Regions from separate parts of the Sphingomonas sp. S-NIH.Pt3_0716 genome, predicted to be linked through region 1. Evidence: riboswitches for the same ligand, from Rfam matches in the RefSeq annotation. Region 1 holds a riboswitch; the other holds the start of a gene.
What was found. Region 1 has a riboswitch for thiamine pyrophosphate ahead of BRX37_RS07425 (TonB-dependent receptor). Riboswitches for the same ligand answer to the same signal wherever they lie in the genome.
Positions count from the first base shown of each region.

Region 1 (10,147 bases):
TGACCATCGGGTCATAGAGGGTGCCGCTTTCCAGGCCCAGATCGTCAGCCTCGGCATGGCCCATCGCGGCCAGCAGGGTGAAGCCGGCGACATAGGCATTGCGGCGCGCGGTCACCAGTTCGACCTTGGCGTTGAGCGATTCCTGCTCGGCATTGAGGATGTCGAGGATGGTGCGGCTGCCGACCGAGTTTTCCGCCCGCACACCTTCCAGCGACAGTTCGGCGGCATCGACCGCCTTCTGGCTCGACTGGATCGTGCGCAGCGACGCCTGCAACGCGGCATAGGCGGCACGCGCCTGCGAGATCACGCCGCGCTCGACCTCGATCTGCCGCTCGATCGCCTGCGACTCGAGCGCCTGGTTCTGGCGCACCTGTGCGGCCGGGCGACCGCCCTGGTAGAAGGGAATGGTCAGGGTCGCACCGACGGCCGCCTGCTTGTTGGCCGCAATGTCCTTGTCCATATAGTCGGTATAGCTGCCCTGGCTGAAACCGCTCAGGGTCGGCAGCGTGGCGCCCTTGGCCGCCTTCACGTCATAACGCGCCGCCTCACGCGACTTCTGCGCAGCCAGGATATCGGGATTATCGGCCAGCGCGACGCGCACGGCGCTGTCGGGATCGGCCGGCAGGCCCGGCAGAGCGGGCGGCGATTCCAGATCGACCGGCGCCTCGCCGACCATCGCGATATAATTTTCGCGGCTGGTGATCAGGTTGGATTCGGCGCGCTGCAGGTCGGAGCGGGCCAGTTCCAGACGCGATTCGGACTGGGCGACGTCGGTGCGAGTGACATCGCCGACCTCGAACCGGTCGTTGGTCGCCTGGAGATTGACCTCCAGCACCTTCACATTCGCGGCATTGAGCGACACCAGCGCGATATCGCGGATCACATCCATATAGGCGGCGACCGTCTGCGAGAACACGCTCGCCTCGGTCCCGCGCAGATTCGCCTGGCCCGATTCGACGCGCGTTTCCGCCGCCTTCACGCTGTTGCGCACGGTGCCGCCGGAATAGATGGGCACATCGATGCTGCCGCTGGCGCTGGCGGACCGATGCGGCGCCAGGAAGCTGTTCGACGGGCGGATGACCAGTTCCTGGAACTGGAGCTGCGAATTGGCCGTGGGCCGCCCCGCTGCCTTCTGGATCGGGACATTCTCGTCCGTCGCCCGCTGACCGGCGCGTGCGCCGGTCAGGGTCGGGTTGGTGCGATAGGCCTTGGCCAGCGCGCCCTGCAGGGTTTCGGCATGCGCCACCCCTGCCATGGAGGAGGATAGCAACAGCAAGGCTGTAGCGGCTTGGCGCCGAAGGGTCATACGCTTTGCTGTCATCTATCCTGTCTCAAAAAACGAACTGCTCCGGCGCGGCGAAACCGGGAAGCACGACCATTTCCATGTCGGTAAGGCTGGCGAGACCCAGCACGCCCGCCACCGCGCGGCCGCTGCACAGGCGAGCGACACCGCGTTCGACGACGCCCGTCACCACCCGTCCCCCATCGACTAGCTGCTGGACGAGCGCAGCGGGGACTTCCTCCACCGCGCCGTCAATGAAAAGAACATCATAGGGCGCACCGGCCGATGCGCCGGCGGCCAGCGGGCCGCGCACCACGGTCACGCCGGGCACTGCGATCTCCGCACCACCCTCGACCTCCACTGCCGTCACCTGCGCACCCAGCTCGGCGAGCAGCGCCGCGCTGTAACCGGTCGCGGCGCCGATCAGCAGCACCTTCTCGCCGGCCTGGACATCGGCTTCCTTGAGCAGACGGCCAGTGACCAGCGGCGGGTTCAGCGCACGGTCGCCGTCCAGCGGGATCGGGCGATCGACATAGGTCATGGCCCGACGCTCGGCGGGGACATAGTCCTCGCGCGGCACCTTCGCCATCACGGCGATCACGCGCTGATCGTCCACGGCGCTGGTGCGCAGCTGGCTCTCGACCATGGCGGTCCGCATCGAAGAAAAGTTCTGCTCGGTCACGATAGTTCCTCGCTTGGCACAACTGTATTGGCAATGCAATACACTTAGGGGATTACCGGACCTCTAAATCAGCATTTCCCCCGCGCCAAGCGGCTTTCCACGATGGAGAGCGAGATTCTTGGGATTGTTCGCCTTCCCGCGCTTGACTTTGCGATCAAAGGCGGACATTTGCCGCCTCCACCGCACGGAAGGCCCGATGGCGGAGTGGTGACGCAGAGGACTGCAAATCCTTGCACGCCGGTTCGATTCCGGCTCGGGCCTCCATTTTCCAGATAGATCCGATCCCTGCCGACTCAAGGCACCAGCCCTGCTCAGGCTGTGTTGCGACGCATCGCCTGCCGCCAACGCCAATAGCCCAATACTGCCAGTCCGATCATCGCGGCATAAAGGCCGGCCGTCAGCCACAATCCCTTGAACATGAACATGCCGACATAGAAAATGTCGACCGCGATCCACAGCAGCCAGCTCGCCGCATGGCGCCGCGCCGTCCAATATTGGGCGACCAGGCTGAAACTGCTCAGCGCCGAATCCATCCAGGGCAGCGCCGCATCGGTATAATGATGGGTGAACCAGCCGATCGCGCCGGCACAGAGTGCGCCCAGCGCCAGCCCCTTGGCGGCCCGCATCGGTGGCAGCGGCACCACCCTTACCTCGCCCTCGTCCCGCTTGCCCCGCGCCCAGCCGATCCAGCCATAGATGATGGCGATGCCGAACAGCCCCTGCAGCACCATGTCGGCATAGAGGCGCACGTCCAGGAACAGCTTGGCATACAGGGCGCAGGCCATCAGGTTGATCGGCCAGCACAGCAAATGCCGCCGCGCCGTCAGCCAGATGCCGAGGAAGCTGATGATGACAGCGACGATCTCCAGCATCGACATCAGGCCGCCACCCCCTCACGGAGTCGCGCCAGAAAGTCCTGCCCCTCGCCAGACAGGAACCAGTCGGCATGGCCCACCAGATAGGCTTGCCAGGCCAGCATGGCCCCTTCGCGATCGGCCAATATGCCGAAGAAATAGTCGATCTCGGTCAGGGCGAACTCGACATGGACCAGCGGCAGCAGGCGCAGCAGCGTATCGATCTCGCCAGGCCCCAGCGGCAGGACGCTGCGATAGCCCGCCAGCAAGGCCAGTGCCCCATCCATATCCGCCGGCTCAGCCAGTCGCCCCTGCTCCAGCGCCAGCCAGGGAATCGCCGTCCGTTCGATCGCGGTGGCCAGGTCATGCAGGGCGCAGCTGCGGGTCGACAGGCCGAAATCGAAGATGCTGCTGACCGCGCCTTCCGCCGACCAGAGCAGGTTGGAGGGGTGCCAGTCATTATGGGTCCAGAGCGCAGGCTGCTCTGCGAGCCGCGGCGCCAGCCCCTCCCCCAATGCCGCCAACAGCCGCGCCAGTTCCGACCGCCAGGGCATGTCCGCCAGGAAGGCCGCCACCGCCGGCCGCGCCGCGACATAGGCGTCCGCTGCGGCCAGTGGATCAACGGCAGGCAATATGGTGAAGCTCGACACCAGCGGATGCCGCCCGCGTGCCGGCGCGGCGAAACCGGCCGCCGCCCGATGCAGTTGCGCCAGCGCGACGCCGGCCGCAAAGGCGTGATCGGGCGACAGGAAGGGCGTCCAGGACTGGCGATCGCGATAGAGATCGATACCCGGCGCCTGGCGATGCAGTTCGTAACTCCATTCGCCCAGCGCCATCGCGCCGGCGCCATCGGCGGCGCGCAGCACATCGGGCACCGCCAGTCCGGCACCGCGCAGATGCGCCATATAGCCATGCTCCTCGGCCAGCGCCGCCGGCGTCCGCAAGCGCTGGTGATGCCGCTTCAGGAACAGCGGGCCGCGATCCGTCTCGACCAGCGCCGCCGCCGAAAAGGGGCGCGGCGAATGCCAGGCCAGCGCCGCCAGCCGGCCAGCGTCGGGAAAATGGGCCAGCACCGCCGCCGCCTCGTCCACCGTGATCGCCGGCCAGGCCGGCGCCTCCAGCGCCAGCCCCATGCCATGGACCAGATGCGGGGCGGCGGCGCTCATCGTCAGAAGGCGCGCGACAGCGTCGCCACCACGGCGCGCCCGCTGCCGACATGATAGGTCGGCGCCGAACCGGCGATCAGCGTGCCGTTGCGCCCGACCGTGTCCTGCGCGTTGGTGCTGATCGCATAGACGCCCGACAGGACGCGCGGATTGGTCACGTTGATCGCGTTGATGCGCAGGTCCATCACCTGCGCGTCGATCAGCCCGGCCAGATGCACGCCGACCGACAGGTCCAGCGTGGCATAGCCCTTGATGCTCTCGTCATTCATGAAGGTCGCATATTGGCGGCCGACATATTTGAGCGCGCTGCTGCCGAACAGCCGGCCATCATCATAGGTGCTGCCCAGCGCGAACTGGAAGCTGGGGGCCGATACCGCCCGCTTGCCCCTGGTCGGCAGATAATCGCCGTTGATCGCCAGATCGTCGTTCAGCCGCGTGTGCAGATATTCGGCCGAGGCATAGATGCTCATCCCCTTGGCCGGGCGATAGTCGATCTCGCCATCCAGGCCATAGCTGCTCTGGCTGCCGGCGTTGATGGTCGAATTGACCAGCGCGCCGCCGCTGTCGATCACCGTCGCCACCTGGCGGTTGCGGAAATGATAATGGAAACCGGTCAGCGAGAAGGACAGGCTGGGGCCGATATAGCGATAGCCCAGTTCCTGCGAGATCGAATATTCGTTCTTCAGGCCGTCGGTGCCCTGGCTCACCAGTTCTCCGCCATAATAGCTGTTGTAGAGCGCGAACTCGTTGGGCGTGCGGAAATTGGTGGTGATGTTGGCGAACAGCTGCTGCCGGTCGTCCAGCTGATAATGGATCGCCGCCCGCGGTAGCGCGGCAAAGCTGTCGATCCGCACCGTCGATTGCGGGCCGGGCAGATAATTGCGGCCGTTGCGCAGCAGGTTGACGCCCTTGAAACCAATGTCGATGCCCAGCTTGGGCGTCACCGCGATGCTGTCAGCCAGGAAGAAGCCCTTGGTGACCGTCTCCGTGCGCTGATTTTCATAGGCGAGCAGCCGCCCGTCGGCGGTGCGGATCGCCTTGTCCTGATAGCCCCACTGGTCGACCGGCCGGCCATCGGCATCGATCGACGTATAGGATTGCGTCACCCGGTCGGTGCCATAGTCGAACCAGAGGCCAGCCACGATCCGATGCGCGCCGGCCTGCAGCGTCAGCTTGCTGACGTCGCCGACGCGGAACTGCTTGCCGGTCCAGTTGCCCAGCACCGTTGCGACGCCATCGACCGCACCGGGCAGGTCGATCGGCTGGGTCAGTTCCTCGGTGCCCAGATAATTGCCGGTGGTGGCGAGCTGCGTGCCATAGGGCGAATTGCCATGCCCCATCTGCAGATAGGCGCTGCTGTCGAAGCTCAGCGTGTCACTCAGCTTCAGGTGGACGGGCGCCGCGACATAGAAATTGCGGAACGGCGCGCGATAGAGGCGCCAGTAGTTGGTGTTCCCCTCGCTATAGGTCTCGTCGAAATTATAGCCGCGGCCAGAGGCTTCCCAATCCGTCTTGCTGGGGCTGGGATAGGTCGATGTCTTGGCGTCGTTGAAGGAAAAGGCGATGCTCGCCCGGTTGCCATCGCCCCATTCGTTCAGCAGCTTGGCATCGATATGCTGGCGCTGATCATGGCCCGCCCCGCGCCAGTTGTCGGCACGGTTGTTGGAATAGGAAATGAAGGCCTTCAGCCCGGTCGATCCGATCCGTCCCGTGTCGATCCGCGCAAAGACGCGCCGCTCGTCATAGGAACCGACCGACAGGTTGACGAGGCCGCCCGCCTCCGCCCTGGGATCATCCAGCGTCAGCGACAACAGGCCACCGGCGGCCGCGACCACGGGCGAGTCAATGTCTGCCGCGCCCTGCGCCAGCATCACCTGCCGCACATTCTCCGCATCGGCAAATTGCGAGGGATAGGCATAATAATAGCCGATGTCGTTCTGCGGCGCGCCTTCCATCAATACGCCGATCTGGTCCTGGCCCAGGCCGCGCAGCGTCAGGCTGGAGGACGCCGACAGGCCATAGGGGTCGCTGGACGAGACATTGGCGCCGGGCAGCAGGTTGACCAGCTGGAACGCGTTGAGCGTCGGCGCCTGCTTGATGATGAAGTCGGTGGAGATCGCGCTGACCGCCTTGGGCGCGCTCTGGTCGGGCAACAGGCCTTCGGGGTCGGGATGGCCGACGACCTGAATATTGGTCGACTGGTCCAGCTCATCCTCCGCCATCGCGGGCGATGCAATCATCAACAGGGCCAGCGTCAGGCAGGCGCTTCCAACATGGGGTAATCGGGCAGTCTTCATCTCACGTCCACTCCACAGGAGGGACGACGGACCTGCCGCCTTGCCCTCCCTACGCCGGTATCAGCCGGATCAGGTTCAGCGGGTCGTGGTCTGCTGACCACCTCTCAGCCGCGCATGAGCGGCCCCCCGGGGATGGCCGCCCCTTAGGCGTTTCGACGCGAAGTGGAAAGCCCTCTCTATCGGCTCTCGACTTATCGAAGCCCGCCCGGCTAAGACATGCCCATGATGAAGCTGTTCATTGGCAACAAGGCCTATTCGAGCTGGTCGCTGCGCGGCTGGCTGGCGTGCAAGCTCTCCGGCCTTCCGTTCGAGGAAGTGGTGGTCCCCCTCTATGACGAGGAATGGGAAAAGCGTCGCGAGGGCGATGAGTTCGCCCCCTCCTCCGGCAAGGTGCCGATCCTGTGGGATGGCGACGACATCGTCGTGTGGGACAGCCTGGCCATCGTCGAATATCTCAATGAAAAGGCCGGAGGCGACCAGTTCTGGCCGACCGATCCGGGCGCCCGCGCCATGGCCCGCTCGATGGCGGCCGAAATGCACAGCAGCTTCGCTGCGCTCCGCCGCGAGCACAGCATGAACATCCGCCAGATCTATGATCCGGTCCCGCCGTCGGAGGCCGTCGCCCATGACATCAGCCGGATCATGCAGCTCTGGGCCCAGGCCCGCGCCCGCTATGGTGGCGAGGGCGACTTCCTGTTTGGCGAGTTCGGCGCCGTCGACCTGATGTTCGCGCCGGTCGTTACCCGCTTCATCACCTATCAGCTGCCGGTCGCCCGCTTTGCCGAAGCCTATATGCGCGCGATCATCGCCCATCCCTGGATGCAGGAATGGATCGGCGAGGCGCAGGCCGAGGAATGGGTGATCGACAAGTTCGAAGTCCCGCCACAGACGGCCTGATCCGATGAGCGACAGCCCCGAGGCCAAGCAGGAGACCCGCAAGGAGGAAGCCGCCCGTATCCGCCGACGCTGGATCACGCTTGGTGAGTTGCTGGCGGTGGCGGCGGTGCTGATCTCCGCCCTCACCCTCTATCTCAACTGGGCCGACAAGAAGGACGAACGCGCCAGCAAGGCCGCCGAAAGCAGCAAGGCCTCCGCCCGCGCCGCCCGGCTGGTGCTCAACGCTTCGGCCGATGGCGACAGCCGCCTGACGCTCAAGCCCGCCGATCCCGATCAACTGGTGCAGAGCCAGACCATCCATTTCCCCAGGGCGCTCGGCATCGCCCCGGTCGACACGACCGGCGAACCGCGGATCGAGGCCGGCTGGTTCGAGGATGCGCTGAAAAAGGCGCGCAATGCCGCCAAGCTGCCCGATGACAGCATCGGTGACGAGAAACTGCCGGTGACCATCGTCACCCAGTTCGTCGTCAATGGCGACACCCACAGCGATTCCGCCGTCTACGACATCGGCTATGGCATCGCCGGCAAATGGCTGTCCGGCCATAAGCTGACCCTGCGCGGCCTGTCCCTGGTCAGCCACGCCCAGGGCGCCGACGCCCAGTCCCAAATCGACGCCCGCTGGGCCCGCCAGACGAAAGGCTAGGCCCGCCCGGCCACGTTCAGGCAGGCCGCAAGCGACCAGAAGCGGACGTTCCCTACTCCCCTCCCTTCCAGGGAGGGGCCGGGGGTGGGTGCGCCGCGTAGCGGCGGCCTACGGTCGATAGGGCAGAAGCTCGCTACGCTCGCAACCCACCCCAACCCCTCCCTGGAAGGGAGGGGCTATGTCTTGTTCCCACTCAACTTTGTCATCCTGGCAACAAAAAAACCCGGCCGCTCCTTGGGGGAGCGCCGGGCCTTTTGCTCGTCCGTGGACGGGTGTCGGGTTTAGCCGACGATTTCTTCGGGCTTGAAGAAATAGGCGATCTCGATCGCGGCATTTTCTTCGCTGTCCGAACCATGGACCGAATTGGCTTCGATCGATTCGGCCAGTTCCTTGCGGATGGTGCCGGCGTCGGCATTGGCCGGGTTGGTGGCGCCCATGATGTCGCGGTTGCGGGTCACGGCGTTTTCGCCTTCCAGAACCTGGACGACGACCGGGCCCGAGATCATGAAGGCGACCAGGTCAGCAAAGAAGGGGCGTTCCTTGTGAACGGCATAGAAGCCTTCGGCCTGTTCGCGGCTCATGCGGATGCGCTTGGAAGCGACGACGCGCAGGCCGGCTTCTTCCAGCATCTTGGTGACGGCGCCGGTCAGGTTGCGACGGGTTGCGTCGGGCTTGATGATCGAAAAAGTGCGCGTGACGGCCATGGCCCTCATAACTCCGGATTGTTGGAATAAAGTTGCGCGCCCTTTAGACTGGGCCGGATCACTTCGCAAGAGGGGCGCGAGTGGGCTTGGTAGAAGTCCCTATTTCCGGGCGTTCACGGCCCCTGCACCCATTTGCGGCCTTCCTGCCGCCAGAAGCGCGGGGTCACGCCCTCACGCTTGCTGAGCGCCCGCCAGCTGGCCCGCGCCCCGTCGATCGTGTCCGCACCGAAGAAATAGGAGGCGCGATCGAAGCCCAGCGCCTCCTCGCGCCATACACCGTCCGCCAGCGCGATATGCCTGGCGCCATTGGCCGCGTCACAGCTCTGCGCCAACAGCACCGGCTGGGCGGCGTCCACCCCGTCGCCTGCCAGGCCATTGGCCAGGAAGCTTTCGGGTGGCCCCGCCCACAGGCCCGCCGATATGCGGGCCAGCCGCTCCGGCTCGTCGGCCACCACCAGCAGCCGCGCGCCCATGTCCAGGATGCGCGCCGCGATCGCGGGCAGCACCCCTTCCACGGGATCGCGGCTCAGCTGGTAGAAGTCGACCTGCACCGGCTTCAGCGCTCGAACTTGTCGGCCACCAACTGGTCGATCAGGCGCACGCCATAGCCGGTCGCGCCCTTGTCGGCGGTGGCGCCGGGCTTGTCCGACCAGACCATGCCGGCAATGTCGAGATGCGCCCACTTCACGCCTTCGTTGACGAAGCGCTTGATGAACTGGGCAGCGGTGATCGAGCCGGCGAAGCGCGGACCGATATTCTTCATGTCAGCGATCGGGCTGTCGATCAGCTTGTCATAGGCCTCCGACAGCGGGAAGCGCCACAGCTTCTCGCCACTGGTCTTGCCCGCTGCCAGCAGGTCGTCGGCCAGCGCATCGTCGTTGGCGAAGAGGCCGCCATGCTCGCTGCCCAGCGCGATCATCATCGCGCCGGTCAGGGTGGCGAGGTCGATCACCACTTCGGGTTCATAGGTCTTCTGCGCCCAGGTCACCGCGTCGCACAGCACCAGACGGCCTTCGGCGTCGGTGTTCAGCACCTCGATCGTCTGGCCCGACATCGACGTCACGATGTCGCCGGGGCGCTGCGCATTGGCGTCGGGCATATTCTCGACCAGGCCGCAGATGCCGACCACACGCGCCTTGGCCTTGCGACCGGCCAGCGCCTTCATGGCACCAGCGACGGCACCGGCGCCGCCCATGTCCCACTTCATGTCTTCCATGCCGGGGCCAGGCTTGAGCGAGATACCGCCGGTGTCGAAGGTCACGCCCTTGCCGATGAACACGACCGGCTTGTCGGCGGCGCCATCGGTGCCGTCCCATTCCATCGCCAGCAGCCGCGCTTCACGCGCCGACCCCTGCGCCACGCCCAGCAACGCGCCCATGCCCAGCTCCGTCATCGCCGCGCGGTCCAGCACGGTGATCTTGACGCCCAGCTCGGCCAGATGCTGGCAGCGCGCGACGAAGCTTTCGGGATAGAGGATGTTCGCCGGTTCCGACACCAGTTCGCGGGTGAAGGCAACGCCGGCGGCGACCGCCGACAGCTTGGCCCATTCGGCCTCGGCGCCGGTCGCGACGATCGTCACGGTCGCCAGCGTCGACTTGGCCTTTTCGGGCTGACGCGTGCGA
Region 1 is NZ_QLJK01000007.1:92,740-102,886, forward strand. It holds gene BRX37_RS07400 (TolC family outer membrane protein) at 1-1,321, opposite strand, end outside; gene BRX37_RS07405 (protein-L-isoaspartate O-methyltransferase family protein) at 1,332-1,964, opposite strand; tRNA gene BRX37_RS07410 (tRNA-Cys) at 2,155-2,228, shown strand; gene pnuC (nicotinamide riboside transporter PnuC) at 2,276-2,842, opposite strand; gene BRX37_RS07420 (phosphotransferase enzyme family protein) at 2,842-3,984, opposite strand; gene BRX37_RS07425 (TonB-dependent receptor) at 3,987-6,281, opposite strand; TPP riboswitch at 6,311-6,420, opposite strand; gene BRX37_RS07430 (glutathione S-transferase family protein) at 6,504-7,178, shown strand; gene BRX37_RS07435 (hypothetical protein) at 7,183-7,821, shown strand; gene ndk (nucleoside-diphosphate kinase) at 8,103-8,525, opposite strand; gene BRX37_RS07445 (DNA polymerase III subunit chi) at 8,639-9,076, opposite strand; gene BRX37_RS07450 (leucyl aminopeptidase) at 9,082-10,147, opposite strand, start outside.

Region 2 (10,147 bases), on a different contig from region 1:
ATATTGGCGACGACGCCCATCAGCGCGCGCACGCTGCCCGGCTGGCGCGCATCGCCCAGCGCCTGCGCACATAGCGCGCCGACCGGCTGCGCCGCGTTTCCGGTCGCGCCCCACAGCGCCAGCTGTCCCGCCAGCCGCGCCATGGTCGGCGAATCCGACGATGGCCCCATATCGACCTCGATCGACTCGCCGATGACCGCGCGGATCACCCGCAGCGTCATTTCGGTCCGCTCGATATAGCGGCCCAGCCAATAGAGATTGTCCGCCGCCTTGGTCGGCAACAGCCCGCCGATCCGCCGGATCGCCGGCGCGCCGCCATCGCCGAGCAGCGTATCGGGCGGCACCGGCTGGCTGTCGATCACGCACATGTCGGCCGACATGTCGCCCTCGCCCATCAAGGCGGCACGGATATCGCCATGCGCGGCCAGCCGGGCGAAGGCGCCGGGCATGATCCGCCATTGCCCCAGCCCATCGCGCGCCACGAACACGCGCAGGGTGAAGGGCAGGGGCGTTAGCCGCCCACCGACGATCGCCGGGGTGGTGGACAGCTTCACCACCTCCTGCCCGACATAGTCCATCGGCCGCCGCGCCATCGCCTCCAGCAAGGTCATGCGCTGGTCCGCATCCAGCGTCGATCCCTGCACCGATCGCGCCGGACCAAGCCCTGCCGCATCCCGGTCGAACGCCGATGCCACCAGCAATTCGTCCAGATGGCCGGTCACATGGCCGCGCTCGCGCTCCTGCCCGCACCACCAGGTAGCGATATTGGGCAGCAGCAATTCGGTACCGAGCAGGGCTTTGGCCAGTTGCGGCAGGAAGGCGGCAAAGGCGCGCGCCTCGATCACGCCCGCGCCCGGCCAGTTGCTGACCATCAGTCCGCCGCGCGCGCAGGCATCATACAGGTCGGGCACGCCGATCCGCGATTCCCCGTCGAACGCCAGCGGATCGAGGAAGCGGCTGTCCATCCAGCGCCACAGCCCGTCGATCCGCTTCAGCCCCTCGATCGTGCGCACGAACAAGCGCCCATCGCTGACGATCAGGTCATCGCCCTCGACCAGCATCAGGCCCAGATAACGGGCCAGATGCGCCTGTTCGGCATAGCTCTGGTTGAACCGGCCCGGCGTCAGCAGGCCGATGCGCGGATCGGCGCGCTGGCAGTCGACCGCGAGACCCCGGCGCAGATCGGCGAAGAAGGGCGCCAGCCGCCGCGTGTTCATCGCGCCCAGCAGGTCGCCGGTCGCGCGCGACAGCGCCAGCCTGTTCTCCAGCGCATAGCCGACACCCACGGGCGTGCGCACCCGGTCGGCCAGCACGCGCCATTCGCCGTCCGGCCCGCGTCCCAGATCGGCGGCATAGAAATGGAGATAATGGCCGCGCGGCGGCGCCGCCCCGGTCATCACCCGCCAATAATGCGGGCTGCCGGTCACCACCGCGGCGGGCAGCTTGCCCTCGCGCACCAGGCTCTGGCCGCTATAGATGTCGCTGATCACCCGCTCCAGCAGCTCGGCCCGCTGCATCAGCCCCTGCTCGATCCGGGTCCATTCGCCAGCGCCGATCAGCATCGGGATCGGGCTCAGCGGCCAGGGCCGCTCCTGCTCGTCGCCGGTCAGACGGAACGCCAGGCCCAGATCCTGCGCCTGCCGCTCGACATTGCCGGCCAGCGTTGCGGGATCACCCTGTCCCTGTTCCGACAATCGATCCAGCATCGCCCGCCAGCGTGGCGCCATCTCCGCCAGCGCCCCGGCGAACAGGTCGCCGCCCGACGCGCGCGCCAGATAGTCGCCGGCCCAGCCGGACGCTTCGAGACCCGGCAGGACAGGCGAGTCGGTCATCGTCTAATATTCGGGATGCCTGAACCGAAGGTCCAGCGTCATCGGAAATTCGCTCGGGGGTTCGGCCGGCGGCATGTCGACCGGGCCGGGCGTATGGCCATGATCCTGGAACCGCGCCTTGCGCCGCGCCTCCGCCTCATAGCTGTTGATCGGCACATCGTCATAATTGCGCCCGCCCGGATGGGCGACATGATAGACGCAGCCGCCCAGCGACCGCCCGCTCCAGCTATCGAAGATATCGAAGGTCAGCGGCGCATTGGCGGGCAGGTTGGGGTGCAGGCAATTGGCCGGCGCCCACGCCTTGTAGCGGACGCCGCCCACCGCCTCGCCCGGCACGCCGGTTGGCGTCATCGGCACGCGCCGGCCGTTACAGCTGACGATATGGCGCCCGGCGACCAGGCCGGACACGCGGACCTGCAACCGCTCGGTCGAACTGTCGACATAGCGTACCGTGCCGCCGATCGCGCCGGTCTCGCCCAGCACGTTCCACGGCTCCAGCGCATGGCTGATCTCCAGCCCGACGCCGCCGGCCTCCACGCTGCCATGCACCGGGAAGCGGAACTGGCGCTGTGCCTCGAACCAGTTGGGATCGAAATCATAGCCCGCCTGGCGGAGATCGTTCAGCACCTCCAGGAAATCGGCCCAGACGAAATGGCCCAGGAAGAAACGGTCGTGCAGCGCCGTGCCCCAGCGCACCAGATTGCCCTGCTGCGGCTCGCGCCAGAACCAGGCGGTCAGCGCGCGCAGCAGCAATTGCTGGGCCAGGCTCATCTGCGGGTCTGGCGGCATCTCGAACCCGCGAAACTCGACCAGGCCCAGGCGCCCGGTCGGGCCATCGGGCGAGAACAGCTTGTCGATGCAGATTTCGGTGCGATGGGTGTTGCCGGTCACGTCGACCAGCAGGTTGCGGAACAATCGGTCGACCAGCCAGGGCGGCGGCAGCTTGTCCTCGCCATCGCGCACCGGATTGGGCACCTGCGCCAGCGCGATCTCCAGCTCATACAGGCTGTCGTGCCGCGCTTCGTCGATGCGCGGCGCCTGGCTGGTCGGGCCGATGAACAGGCCGGAGAAGAGATAGGAGAGCGCGGGGTGCCGCTGCCAATAGAGGACGAAGCTCTTGAGCAAGTCCGGCCGGCGGATGAACGGGCTGTCGTTCACGCTCGCCCCGCCCAGCACCAGATGATTGCCGCCACCGGTGCCGACCGACCGGCCATCGACCATGAACTTGTCGGCGGTCATCTTCACGTCGCGGGCATCCTCATAGACACCCTGGGTAATCGCCACCGTCTCGGCCCAGCTTGTCGCCGGCTGGATATTCACCTCGACCACGCCGGGGTCGGGCGTCACCTTCAGCACGTTGACGCGCGGGTCGGACGGCGGCGCATAGCCCTCGATCCGCACCGGGATGCGGGTCGCCTCGGCCACCTTCTCGACCTGCGCAATCAACTCCAGATAATCGTCCAGCGTCTTCACCGGCGGGATAAATACCGACAGGAAATTGCCGCGCGGCTCGACCGTGACGGCGGTGCGCACGGCGCCTTCGATGAACACCTGTTCCTGCCGGTCCTGATGCTCGGCGGCGGCGATTTCGGACCGCTCGAACCGTTCTACCGGCGCTTCCGCCTCGGCACGATAATCGGCCAGCGGTTCACGCGGTTCGCTCGTATCCTGCGGGTGGATATAGGGGAAATCGGACGGCGGCACATAGGGCAGTGTGCCCAGCGGCAGGCGATAGCCCAGCGCCGAATCCCCCGGCACCGCGAACAGCGCCTTGCGCCGCACCTTCCACACCTCGCTCTGCCAGCGCGGCGCACTCGCCTGTGTCTGCCAGCGCTGGATCGGCAGCACATAGCCGACCGTCTTGCTAAGGCCGCCCTCGAACGCGCGCACCATCCGGCTGCGCTCCTCGGGATTGTCGAACTTGGGGTCGCCCGGCTCGGTATTGGCGGGCAGTTCCGCCTCCTTCACCGACCAGGCCAGCGCATCCTCGAACACCGGCTGGACGAAGTCCGTCTCGACCCCCAGCCCGTCCGCCATGGCGGTCAGGAAGCGGCCGGCATCCTCGGCGGTAATGGTCGTATCGCCCGCCTCCGGCTCGCCCGCGATCAGCCCGGCATCGCGCCAGATCGGCACGCCGTCCGCCCGCCAGTAGATTGAATAGCCCCAGCGCGGCAGGCTTTCGCCCGGATACCATTTGCCCTGGCCATGGTGCAGCAGCGCGCCCGGCGCGAAGCGATCACGCAGCCGCCGGATCAGCCGGTCGGCATAGCCCGCCTTGGTCGGCCCGACCGCATCGCCATTCCATTCGCCCGCCTGCGGATCATCGACCGCGACGAAGGTCGGCTCGCCGCCGGTGGTCAGCCGCACATCCTGCGCGATCAGGTCGGCGTCCACCTGCTCGCCCAGCGCCATTAGCGACGCCCAGCGCCCCTCGGTAAAGGGCTTGGTGATCCGCACCGCCTCGGCAATGCGGCTGACATTCATGGCGAAATTGAAATCGACCTCGGCCGGCTCGGCCATGCCGCTGATCGGCGCTGCGGACCGATAATGGGGCGTGGCGCAGAGCGGGATATGCCCTTCGCCCGCAAACATGCCGCTGGTCGCATCAAGCGCGATCCAGCCGGCGCCAGGCACATAGGCTTCGGCCCAGGCATGCAGGTCGACCACATCCTGGGTGACGCCCTTGGGCCCCTCGATCGGCTCGACGTCGGCAACAAGTTGAATCGAATAGCCCGACACGAAGCGCGCGGCAAAGCCCAGCCGGCGCAGCAGTTGCACCAGCAGCCAGGCGGAATCGCGGCACGATCCGGTGCCGATGTCCAGCGTCTCCTCGGGCGTCTGCACCCCGGTTTCCATGCGGATGACATAGCCGATGCGCTGCTGCAGCTTGCTGTTCACATCGACCAGGAAGTCGATCGTCCGTCCCTCGAACGCGGCATGCTGCGCGACCAGTTCCTCGAACAGCGGCCCCTGCGCCTCGACGTCATAATAGGCCGCCAGATCGGTCTCCAGCTGCTCGTCATAGCTGAAAGGGTAATTTTCCGCATAGGGTTCGACGAAGAAGTCGAACGGGTTGATGATATCCAGATCGGCCAGCAGGTCGACCTCGATACTGAAATGATCGACCGGATCGGGAAAGACGATCCGCGCCAGCCAGTTGCCGTGCGGGTCCTGCTGCCAGTTGAGGAAATGGTTCGCCGGCTCGATCTTCAGCGCATAATTGGGAATCTTGGTGCGACTGTGCGGCGCGGGCCGCAATCTTATCACTTGCGGACCCAGACGGATCGGGCGGCTATAGCGATAGGCGGTCAGGTGGTGCAGCGCGGCCTTGAGCATGATGCGATCAGAAACCACGCTTTGCTGCAATGCAATGCGAAACTGTCGCCTCGCCAAAGATTCTCGCAATTTCCGTTCGCGTCAGCCCCGGCCATCCCCTCATTTAACCGACGTCATCCCGGAGTTGGTCCTGACTTCCGTCAGGATAGCGCAGGTCGTTATTGGCAGGGAGCCACCAAAAGCGGCTGTAAAATCCTCCTTGCAGGGGAGGATGGTCTGACAGCGACCAGAAGCTGACGTTTCTCATTCCTCCCCAAGCTTGTCTTGGGGAGGTGGCAGCGCGAAGCGCTGACGGAGGGGAATGGCGTAAACGCAACGCTATTGCCCCTCCACCGCCTTCGGCGGTCCCCCTCCCCAAGCAAGCTTAGGGAGGATTTTCGGGCAGTCCGCAATCCACCCATCCCGGCCATTCGGTCCGCACTGAATTTGTCCACGCGGCCGAACCCCTATTTCCCCTCCAGCCTTTGGCTGAAATAGACCATCTGCATCGCCTGCAACCGCGCGCCCTGTTCGATATCGGCGTCGCCCGAATGGCCGCCGGCGGTGTCCTCGTAGAAAAGATAGGGCAGGCCATAGTCCTTCAGCCGCGCGGCGAACTTGCGCGCATGCTGCGGCCCGACCCGGTCGTCCTTGGTCGTGGTCCAGATATAGGGCGTGGGATAGGCCACCCCCTTGCGGATATTGGCATAGGGCGAGATCTTCTCGAGAAACGCCTTCTCCTCCGGCACCGACACGCTGCCATATTCATCGACCCAGGATGCGCCGGCGGCGATCTGCTCGTATCGGATCATGTCGAGCAAAGGCACCTGGATCACCACCCCGTTCCAGAGGTCAGGATGCTGGTTGAACTCCACCCCCATCAACAGCCCGCCATTGGACCCGCCATAGATGCCGAACTTCCTGGGGCTGGATAATTTGCGGGCGAATATATCCTGCGCCACCGCCGCGAAATCATCATAGATGATCTGGCGCTTGGTCTTCAGGCCCGCCTCATGCCAGGCCGGGCCGAACTCGCCGCCGCCGCGGATATTGGCCAGCACGAAACTATTGCCCCGCTCCAGCCACAGCTTGCCGGTGATCGCGGCATAGCTGGGCGTCATCGGCACCTCGAAGCCGCCATAGGCGGTCATGATCGCCGGCGTGCTGCCGTCGGGCGTCATCCCCTTCTTGTGGACGATGAAATAGGGAATCTTGGTCCCGTCGCTCGACACCGCCTCGAACTGTTCGACCACAAGGCTTGCCGCATCGAAGCGCGCCGGCATCGCTTTCACCTGCACCGGCTTGGGGTCGGCCGCATCCATCGCCCACAGCGTCGTCGGCGCCAGGAAACCAGCCACCGCCAGATAGGCCTTGTCGCTCTTGTCGGATGCGGCGACCGTGCTGATCGTCGCATTGTCGGGCAGGTCGACCGGCTGCGCGCTCCAGCCCCTGGCCCCGCGCGCATAGACCCGCACCCGCCCGCGCACATTGTCGTTGAGGCTCAGCACGACCCGATTCTGCGTCGCCACCACCCCGTCGATCGACTGGCGCGGCGTCGGCGCGAACAGGATTTCGGGCGTCAGCACGCCACCATCCTGCAGGGCTTTCAGCGCCACGCTCGCCAGCGCGCCGGCCGGCACGGTCACGCCGCCGCTGGTCCAGGCTTCGCTGGTCTGGATCAGCACCTGCCCGTCGACCATGCCCTGCAACTGGCTCTTGGTCGGCAGCGCCAGCCGTTTCGTCCCCTGCGCCGTCAGCAGCCAGGTCTTGTTGCCGAAGAAGGTGACGCCGCGAAACAGGAAAGCCGCCCGATTGCCCTGTCCATCGCTCAGCAGGATCGGCATCGACATGAGCTGGTCGTCGGCCGCGCCGCGAAACACTTCTTGTGCCTCGTCCAGCTTCTGCCCGCGCTTCAGCGTCTTGATGATGAAGGGATAGCCCGACTTGGTCAGGCTGTCCGCGCCCCAGTCGCGCGACAGCAGCAGGCTGTCCTTGTCCAGCCAAACCGCATTCTGCTTGGCATTGGGAATGTCGAACCCGCCCGGCACGAACCGGCCGTCGACCAGGTCGAACTCGCGCAGCCGCACCGCATCCTCGCCGCCGTCCGACAGCGCCAGCAGCGCGATCCGCTCCTCGGGATCGAGGATGGTCGCGCCCTTCCACACCCATTTCTTGCCCTCGGCCCTGGACAGCGCATCCAGGTCCAGCACGGTCGTCCAGCTCGGCGACGCCGACGCATAATCGGCCTCGGACGTGTAGCGCCACACGCCCTGCGGATGGTCGGCATCGCGCCAGAAATTATAGATGCGGCCATGGATCAGCATCGGCATCGCGATCCGGTCCTTGGCCGATGCGATCGCCAGCGCGTCTTTGTAATAGCCGGCATAGCGCGGATCGCCTTGCAGCGTGGCGACGGTCGCCTTGTTCTCCGCCTCCACCCACTGCATCGCGCGCGGCCCGGTCCAGTCCTCCAGCCAGACGAACGGATCGTCCGCCGGAGCAGGGGCGGGCGCAGCAGCGCCGGTCAGCAAGGCAGCAGAAACCATCGTCAAAAACCTCTTCATTGCGCCCCCCTTTTGTTGTCCTCAATCCCGCGCGAACTGTCCCTTCAGATAGCGCCGCCGCAGCACCGCCCCCGCCACCAGCAAGGGCAGCGACGCGGCACAGGCGACCAGCCCCAGCAGCATCGGCGACCAGCCCATCAGGCTATGAACGCCAAAGGCCGACGGCAGGATCAGCAGCAGCGCACCCAGCGTCAGCAGCCACAGCCCCCAGCGCCGCGGCCGCACCGCCACCATCCGCATCTCGTGCCGCAACGCCTTGCGCCGGGCCTTCTCGGAATCGGGATGGGGTGGGGCGCTGTTCTGCACGATCGGCCTCTTGCTGGATCTCCTTCCAATTATGGTCTCCATCGCCCCGGCGCAAGGCGATCGGCTCGCGAGGGGCTTCCCCTGCCGCTGTGCTTGCGCTATCCAATGCCCATATCCCCGGGGGACCGTCCGCAGACGGTTGAGAGGCGGCTTTGTGGCCGCGACCCGCTGAACCTGATCCAGTTGACACTGGCGTAGGGAGGGAAGCGCGTCGTGCCACTCGTCCCGTGACACCGCCCGCACTCTCTTTCCGCCTGAAGGAGAGAGAAGTTATGGCAGACGTCCCCGCCCGCACCGAAATGCGCGTCACCACCGGGCCCATTCGCGGCTCGAAGAAGATCCATGTCGGCCCGCGCAAGGTCGCCATGCGCGAGATCCATCTGGAACCGGGCAGCGGCGAGCCGCCGGTCCGCGTCTATGACACGTCCGGTCCCTACACCGATCCGGACGCGCATATCGATATCATGGCGGGCCTGCAGCAGTTGCGCCGCGACTGGATCCGCGAGCGCGGCGATGTCGAGGAATATGACGCGCGCGCGATCAAGCCGGAGGATAATGGCCTGAAAGGGCCGGACCGTTCGGGCGGCGTCCAGCCCTTCCCGAACGTGGTGAAGCGCCCGCTGCGCGCCAAGTCCGGCCAGAACGTCTCCCAGATGCACTATGCCCGCCGCGGCATCATCACCCCGGAAATGGAATATGTCGCGGAGCGCGAAAATCTGGGCCGTGCCCGCCTCGCCGAATATGTCCGCGACGGCGAAAGCTGGGGGGCATCGATCCCCGACTATGTAACGCCGGAATTCGTGCGCGATGAAGTCGCCCGTGGCCGCGCGATCATCCCGTCGAACATCAACCACCCGGAATCCGAGCCGATGGCGATCGGCCGCAATTTCCTGGTGAAGATCAACGCCAATATCGGCAATTCGGCGGTCGCCTCCGACGTCGCGTCCGAAGTCGACAAGCTGGTCTGGTCGATCCGCTGGGGCGCGGACACGGTGATGGACCTGTCGACCGGCCGCAACATCCACGACACCCGCGAATGGATCATCCGAAACTCGCCCGTGCCGATCGGCACCGTCCCCATCTATCAGGCGCTCGAAAAGGTCGGCGGCATCGCCGAGGAACTGACCTGGGACATCTTCCGCGACACGCTGATCGAACAGGCCGAACAGGGCGTCGACTATTTCACCATCCATGCCGGCGTACGCCTGGCTTACATCCCGATGGCGGCCAGGCGCGTCACCGGCATCGTCTCGCGCGGCGGCTCGATCATGGCGAAATGGTGCCTGGCGCACCACAAGGAGAGCTTCCTCTACGATCATTTCGACGAGATCACGGAGATCATGAAGGCCTATGACATCGCCTATTCCTTGGGCGACGGCCTGCGCCCCGGCTCGATTGCCGACGCCAATGACGAAGCGCAATTCTCCGAACTCTACACGCTGGGCGAACTGACCCACCGCGCCTGGAAGCAGGATGTGCAGGTGATGATCGAAGGGCCGGGGCATGTCCCCATGCACAAGATCAAGGAGAATATGGAAAAGCAGCTGCAGGTCTGCGGTGAAGCGCCCTTCTACACCTTGGGGCCGCTCACCACCGACATCGCGCCGGGCTATGACCATATCACGTCAGGCATCGGCGCGGCACAGATCGGCTGGTATGGCACGGCGATGCTCTGCTACGTCACCCCCAAGGAGCATCTGGGCCTGCCCGACCGCGACGATGTGAAGGTCGGCGTCGTCACCTACAAGCTCGCCGCCCACGCCGCCGATCTTGCCAAGGGGCATCCGGCCGCCAAGGTCCGCGACGACGCGCTCAGCCGCGCCCGTTTCGAGTTCCGCTGGCGCGACCAGTTCAACCTGTCGCTCGATCCCGACACCGCCGAACAATATCACGACCAGACCCTGCCGGCCGAAGGCGCCAAGTCGGCGCATTTCTGCTCCATGTGCGGCCCCAAATTCTGCTCGATGAAAATCACGCAGGAAGTCAGGGATTTCGCGGCAAAGAAGAACCAGCCCGCCGACGGCTTCCTGGCGGCGGGCCTGACCGGCGCCGAAGTCGCCGAAGCCAGCAAGGCGGCGGCCTTGAAAGGCATGGAAGAGATGAGCAAACTCTTCAAGGAAACCGGCAGCG
Region 2 is NZ_QLJK01000003.1:38,925-49,071, forward strand. It holds gene BRX37_RS02920 (circularly permuted type 2 ATP-grasp protein) at 1-1,832, opposite strand, end outside; gene BRX37_RS02925 (transglutaminase family protein) at 1,836-5,168, opposite strand; gene BRX37_RS02930 (prolyl oligopeptidase family serine peptidase) at 5,615-7,711, opposite strand; gene BRX37_RS02935 (hypothetical protein) at 7,733-8,017, opposite strand; TPP riboswitch at 8,126-8,235, shown strand; gene thiC (phosphomethylpyrimidine synthase ThiC) at 8,290-10,147, shown strand, end outside.
Region 2: linked by a shared signal. The riboswitch ahead of thiC (phosphomethylpyrimidine synthase ThiC) and the one ahead of BRX37_RS07425 (TonB-dependent receptor) in region 1 are both predicted to bind thiamine pyrophosphate.